2 regions of the Streptomyces sp. NPDC031121 genome follow, and region 1 is predicted to be linked to the other one. Evidence: riboswitches for the same ligand, from Rfam matches in the RefSeq annotation. Region 1 holds a riboswitch; the other holds the start of a gene.
The links. Region 1 has a riboswitch for glycine ahead of gcvP (aminomethyl-transferring glycine dehydrogenase). Riboswitches for the same ligand answer to the same signal wherever they lie in the genome.

Region 1 (3,401 bases):
CTGCTCGATCTTGGCACGCAGGTCGTCCGTGTCGACTTCGCCGTCGTCGGCGGTCTTGACGACGACGACCTTCATGCCGGCCATCACGGCGCTGGCGGCGTTGGTGCCGTGTGCGGAGGACGGGATGAGGCAGACGGTGCGCTGCTCGTCGCCGTTGGCGCGGTGGTAGGCGCGGACGGCGAGCAGGCCGGCGAGTTCGCCCTGGGAGCCGGCGTTCGGCTGGATGGAGACCTTGTCGTAGCCGGTGACCTCGGAGAGACGTTCCTCCAGCTCGCGGATGAGCGTCAGGTACCCCTCGGCCTGCTCGACGGGGGCGAAGGGGTGCAGCTGGCCGAACTCGGGCCAGGTCACCGGCTCCATCTCGGTGGTCGCGTTGAGCTTCATGGTGCAGGAGCCCAGCGGGATCATGCCGCGGTCCAGCGCGTAGTCCTTGTCGGCGAGCTTGCGCAGGTAGCGCAGCATCGCGGTCTCGGAGCGGTGCTGGTGGAAGACCGGGTGGGTCAGGTACGCGTCCGAGCGGAGCAGGTCCTCGGGCAGCGCGTCGGCGGTGGCGGCGTCGAGGGCCTCGATGTCGGCGGTGACGCCGAAGGCGGTCCAGACGGCCTCGACGTGGGCGCGCAGGGTGGTCTCGTCGCAGGAGACGGAGACGTGGTCGGCGTCGGCCTGGAAGAGGTTCACGCCGTGGCGGCGGGCGGCGGCGACGACCTCGGCGGCCTTGCCGGGGACCCGCGCGGTGAGCGTGTCGAAGAAGGAGCCGTGGACGAGCTCGACCCCGCCGGCCCGCAGGCCGGCGGCGAGCAGCGCCGCGTACCGGTGGGTGCGGCGGGCGATCGTCCGCAGGCCCTCGGGGCCGTGGTAGACGGCGTACATGCCCGCCATCACGGCGAGCAGCACCTGCGCGGTGCAGATGTTGCTGGTGGCCTTCTCGCGGCGGATGTGCTGCTCGCGGGTCTGCAGCGCCAGACGGTAGGCCTTGTTGCCGTCCGCGTCGACCGAGACGCCGACGAGGCGGCCGGGCAGCGAGCGGGCGTGCTTGTCCTGGACGGCCATGTAGCCGGCGTGCGGTCCGCCGAAGCCCATCGGGACGCCGAAGCGCTGGGTGGTGCCGACGGCGATGTCGGCGCCCAGGGAGCCGGGCGAGGCCAGCAGGGTCAGGGCGAGCAGGTCGGCGGCGACGGCGACGATCGCGCCGAGCTCGTGGGCCCGGTCGATGAGCGGCTTGATGTCGCGGACGGCGCCGGAAGCGCCCGGGTACTGGAGCAGCACGCCGAAGACGCCGCGCTCGGCGATCTCGGCGGGGATGCCCTCGGAGAGGTCGGCGACGACGACGTCGATGCCGATGGGCTCGGCGCGGGTCTCGATGACCGCGATGGTCTGCGGCAGGGCGTCCGCGTCGACGAGGAAGACGCTGCCCTTGGCGCGGCCGACGCGGCGGGCGAGGGTCATGGCCTCGGCGGCCGCGGTGCCCTCGTCGAGGAGGGAGGCGCCGGAGGTCGGCAGGCCGGTCAGCTCGGCGACGACGGTCTGGAAGTTCAGGAGCGCCTCGAGACGGCCCTGGGAGATCTCGGGCTGGTACGGGGTGTACGCGGTGTACCAGGCCGGGTTCTCCATGACGTTGCGCAGGATCACCGGCGGGGTGAACGTCCCGTAGTAGCCGAGGCCGATCATCGGGGCGAGGACCTCGTTGCGGGCGGCGAGGCTCCGCAGCTCGGCCAGCACCTCGGCCTCGGTCCGCGCCTCCGGCAGGTCCAGCGCGGCCGCGCTCTTGATCACATCCGGCACCGCGGCAGCGGTCAGTTCGTCCAGCGAGCCGAAGCCCACATGGGCGAGCATCTTGGCCTGCGCCTCGGCGTCCGGGCCGATGTGGCGCTGCTCGAAGGGAATGCCTCGCTCCAGCTGGGAGAGCGGAATGCGGTTGGCGGTCATGTACGGAGGCCTCCTGGGTCGTACGACCTGCGAGGGGCACCACGGCGCGGGCACCCGGACGGCCTCCCCCTCTGTCATCTCAACCTGAGAGCTTCACCGGGCCCCTGCGGAATCTCCGCGGGGATCCGGCTTTCACCGTCGGTGAGGAGGGGGGACCGGCACGCGCCCGGGACCCGCTCCTGCTTTCCAGAGTGGCCTCGTCCGTGCGGTACGTATGCCTGAGAGATTCCGGGGAGGATTTGCTCCTTCGGCGCCTCCGTCGAACTCGGTGGAGGACTCTCCCGCACAGGGTCGTCAGCCGATACCCAGCCTACCAGCGCGCTTCCGGGGGCTCCCTCGAGTGGCCCCCCACCCGGATATGCCCTTTTGTTGTCATAGCGGAGGCTTGCGAGCTCGTGGAGGTGACCGTGCAGACCGACATCGACCCGCGCACCCTGATCGGCCGCAAGGCGTTGGACCGCAGCGGTGCGAAGATCGGCACCGTCGACGAGGTCTACCTCGACGACGCGACGGGCGTCCCCGAGTGGGCGGCCGTCCGGACCGGTTTGTTCAGCCGGGACGCTTTCGTCCCGCTGGAACCGAGCGAGCTGGTCGGGGACACCCTCCGGGTCCCCTTCGAGCGCTCCCTGATCAGGAACGCCCCGGACTTCGGCGTGGGCCGGCACCTCTCCCCCGAGCAGGAGCTCCAGCTCTACCACCACTACGGCCTGGACGTGACCCCGCCGTCGGAGATCGCGTTCCGGCGTGATGTGGGCCACCTGGCCTCCGGCGACCCGGACGAGGAGTAGTCCGGGAGCAGTCCTCAGAGCGCGCCCGGTCCTGCTCCGGCCCCCTCGGCGGACTCCGCGGAGGGGGCATCGCCGCGTCCGACGAGGGGCAGCGGTTCGGAGGGCGCCAGGTCGGGGTCGCCCACGCGGAAGGTCCGGACCCGGCCCGGCGGGGATCCCGGCTGCTCGAAGCGGACGGTGACGCGCCCGACGCCGCTGCCCTGCACCCATCCCGGCCCGTACACGGCGTGCGTGACGTCGCTGCCGGCCGGCCAGTGCCGGTCGGGGGCGGGCTCGGCCGCCCCGCCTGCACCACCGCCACCGGCGACCTCAGACGCCCCTTCCGTTCCTCCCGCACCGTCCGCACCTGGCAGCGGCCGTACGGCCGCCTGCGCGCCGGGATCGGCCCCCTGCGGCCGCGCCCCGGCCGCCGTATCGGCAAGGGACTGCGCGAAGAGGTCCTCCTGGGTGTAGTCCGCCAGCCCGCTGACCCCGACGCCCAGCAGCCGCACCCCGCCGGTGGTGTCCACCCCCTCCAGCAGGCGCGCCGCCGCCTCCCGCACCACGGCCGGGTCGTCGGTGGGGCCGCGGAGCGTCTCGGAGCGCGTCAGCGTCGAGAAGTCGTAGCGGCGCACCTTCAGCACGATCGTCCGCCCCGAGTGGCCGGAGGCGCGCAGCCGCCCCACGCAACGGTCGGCGAGCCGCTGC
Region 2 (3,401 bases), on a different contig from region 1:
GAGGCGCTGTCGGGGCCGCCCCCGGCGGGCAGCGGCACCCAGACGGAGCTGCGGCCGAGGACCTCGACGATCCGCGGGCCCGCGTCCGCCGCTCCGAGGGCGGCGCCCAGCACCTGCTCCAGCTCGTTCTCCGGCCAGCCGCCGTCCCCGCCCATGTCCGCCTCCGCTCGTCGCGCCGTGTTACGCGCCCGAGGGTAGCGGCCCGCGCGGGCACCCGCGGTCGGGGACCGCGGGGCCGGGCGGAGATCCGGTCAGGCGGCCGGTCGTGCGGCCGGGGGCGCCGGGCGGAAGGCTATGCGGTTCAGCCGGGCGGCCGCGGGCCGGTCCAGGAGGACCACCGAGGCGCAGCCGGCGGGCAGCGGGCCGGATTCCGCGGCCCGGAGCAGGCGGGCGACGGCGGCCCGGTGCCGGGCGAAGGCGTACGCGGACACGCCGCGGCCGCGGGCCCGCTGCCCGGCCAGGGCCTCCTCCGGGGTGGCCACGAGCAGCACCAGGTGCAGGGCCCGGCCCCGGCGCCGCGCGGCTGCGGCGAGCAGCCCGCGCACCCAGCGCTGCGTGCCGCAGTCGTGGACGACGAGGGAGGCGCCCGAGCGCAGGGCCCGCCACATCCCCCGGTAGTGGGCGATCCGCACCAGCGGCCGGTAGACGGCGTACGGCAGGGCCGGGGGCATGCGGCGCTCCCAGCGCTCGCGCACGTCCTGCGAGTCGATGCCGCCGCCCTCGGCGGCGCGCTTGATCAGCGTGCTCTTCCCGCCGCCGGGCAGGCCGGAGACCACGACGATGTCCCCCTCGGCGAAGCCGAGCCGGTCGGGGCCGCTCCCGCCGGTGCCGCGCAGGTCGCGCACGGATCCGTGGCACGTTTCCGCGGCCGGCCGGGCCGGCACCCCCTCCGCAGTCCCCGCCGTGGCCAGCACTCCGAACCTCCGCACACCGATCGCCTCCCCCGCACGGGTCACCGGGACCCATTCCCACCCAATGTAAAGGGACGGTAATCCGGCGTCCCGGGTTTGCGTCGGCGCGTCCGCCCGGCGGACGCCCGGCCGCGCCCGCCCCGCGACCCCGCGCTCTTGGCGGATGGAACGGTCTTTCGGGCCCGCGCACCCGTTCTCGGGCACCTCGTGCAATGATGTGCGCCATCTGGACCAACTGCATACCGGCCGCTTGAATCCGCGCGGGAGAGTCCCGGCAGGCCGCGAGGCCGTGTCCGGGCGCCGAAGGAGCAAGTACCTCCCTTGAATCTCTCAGGCCCCGTACCGCGTGGATGAGGCAGATCTGAAAAGCGAGCCGCGCCCCGCCCGTCCGCCGCGACGGGACCGGGGGGTGCTCCACCCAAGGTGCAAGTCGGTGATCCCGCTCCGGGGAACTCTCGGCGAACCTCTCAGGTTCCGATGACAGATGGGGAGGAACGTCCTCGTCATGTCATGCCCTGGGACCCGGGAGCCACACCCATGAGCAATGCCCCCCGCCTGACCGCGCTCGATGCGCTGCACCGCTCGCTCGGTGCGACCATGACCGACTTCGCCGGCTGGGACATGCCCCTGCGGTACGGCAGCGAGCGCGACGAGCACAACGCCGTGCGCACGAAGGCCGGCCTGTTCGACCTCTCCCACATGGGCGAGATCACCCTGACCGGCCCGGAGGCCGTCAAGGCCCTCGACTACGCCCTGGTGGGGAACATCTCCACCGTCGGCGTCGGCCGCGCCCGCTACACGCACATCTGCCAGGAGGACGGCGGGATCCTCGACGACCTGATCGTCTACCGCCTCGGCGAGACCGAGTACATGGTCGTCGCCAACGCCTCGAACGCCCAGGTGGTGCTGGACGCCCTCACCGAGCGCGCGGCCGGCTTCGACACCGAGGTCCGCGACGACCGCGACGCGTACGCGCTGATCGCGGTGCAGGGGCCGGAGTCCCCCGCCATCCTGGCGTCGCTGACCGACGCCGACCTGGACGGCCTGAAGTACTACGCCGGCCTGCCCGGCACGGTGGCGGGCGTCCCCGCGCTGATCGCCCGTACCGGCTACACCGGCGAGGACGGCTTCGAGCTGTTCGTCTCCCCGGAGCACGCGGTGGAGCTGTGGCAGGCGCTGAGCAAGGCCGGCGAGGGCCGCGGCCTGGTGCCGTGCGGCCTGTCCTGCCGCGACACGCTGCGCCTGGAGGCGGGCATGCCGCTGTACGGGCACGAGCTGACGACCTCCCTGACCCCGTTCGACGCGGGCCTGGGCCGGGTCGTGAAGTTCGAGAAGGAGGGCGACTTCGTGGGCCGTGCCGCCCTGGAGGCCGCCGCCGAGCGCTCCGCGTCGAACCCGCCGCGCAAGCTGGTCGGCCTGGTCGCCGAGGGCCGCCGGGTCCCGCGCGCCGGGTTCCCCGTCGTGGCGGGCGGCCGGGTGGTCGGCGAGGTCACCTCCGGCGCCCCGTCGCCGACCCTGGGCAAGCCGATCGCCATGGCGTACGTCGACGCGGCACACGCCGAACCGGGCGCCTCCGGCGTCGGCGTGGACATCCGCGGTACCCATGAGCCGTACGAGGTCGTCGCCCTGCCCTTCTACAAGCGGCAGAAGTAGACCCCGACGCGTCGGCACGTCCGCACGCTCCCGCCTGCCGGGCCGAGCCGTCTCGACAGGCAAGACAACCGTTCGTTCGCACTCCCCCGCATCCAGGAGAATCAGGCCATGAGCAACCCCCAGCAGCTGCGTTACAGCAAGGAGCACGAGTGGCTGTCGGCCGCCGAGGACGGCGTCGCGACGGTCGGCATCACCGCGTTCGCGGCCAACGCGCTCGGTGACGTCGTCTACGCCCAGCTCCCCGCCGTCGGCGACACCGTGACCGCGGGCGAGACCTGCGGCGAGCTGGAGTCGACCAAGTCCGTCAGCGACCTGTACTCCCCGGTCACGGGCGAGGTCGTCGAGGCCAACCAGGACGTCGTGGACGACCCGGCGCTCGTGAACAGCGCCCCCTTCGAGGGCGGGTGGCTCTTCAAGGTGCGCGTGTCGGACGAGCCGGAGGACCTGCTCTCCGCCGCCGAGTACGAGCAGCTCACCCTTTCCGGCAACTGAACCAGGGACCGAAGATGTCCGTTCTGAACACCCCTCTCCACGAGCTCGACCCCGACGTCGCCGCTGCCGTCGACGCCGAGCTCGCGCGCCAGCAGTCGACCCTGGAGATGATCGCGTCGGAGAACTTCGCTCCGGTCGCCGTCATGGAGGCCCAGGGCTCGGTCCTGACCAACAAGTACGCCGAGGGCTACCCGGGCCGCCGCTACTACGGCGGCTGCGAGCACGTCGACGTCGTCGAGCAGATCGCCATCGACCGGATCAAGGCGCTCTTCGGCGCCGAGGCGGCGAACGTGCAGCCGCACTCCGGTGCGCAGGCGAACGCCGCCGCGATGTTCGCGCTGCTGA

Region 2: it holds a riboswitch for glycine, as region 1 does, so the genes downstream of both, gcvT (glycine cleavage system aminomethyltransferase GcvT) here and gcvP (aminomethyl-transferring glycine dehydrogenase) in region 1, are expected to answer to the same signal.

What each region holds. Positions count from the first base shown of each region.
Region 1 is NZ_JBVIGV010000017.1:9,869-13,269, reverse strand. Features, by position in the region: gene gcvP (aminomethyl-transferring glycine dehydrogenase) at 1-1,926, opposite strand, end outside; glycine riboswitch at 2,123-2,220, opposite strand; gene ACZ462_RS27665 (PRC-barrel domain-containing protein) at 2,334-2,714, shown strand; gene ACZ462_RS27660 (DNA polymerase IV) at 2,729-3,401, opposite strand, start outside.
Region 2 is NZ_JBVIGV010000001.1:673,931-677,331, reverse strand. Features, by position in the region: gene ACZ462_RS03115 (enhanced serine sensitivity protein SseB) at 1-155, opposite strand, end outside; gene ACZ462_RS03110 (AAA family ATPase) at 252-884, opposite strand; glycine riboswitch at 1,163-1,266, shown strand; gene gcvT (glycine cleavage system aminomethyltransferase GcvT) at 1,449-2,564, shown strand; gene gcvH (glycine cleavage system protein GcvH) at 2,673-3,056, shown strand; gene glyA (serine hydroxymethyltransferase) at 3,071-3,401, shown strand, end outside.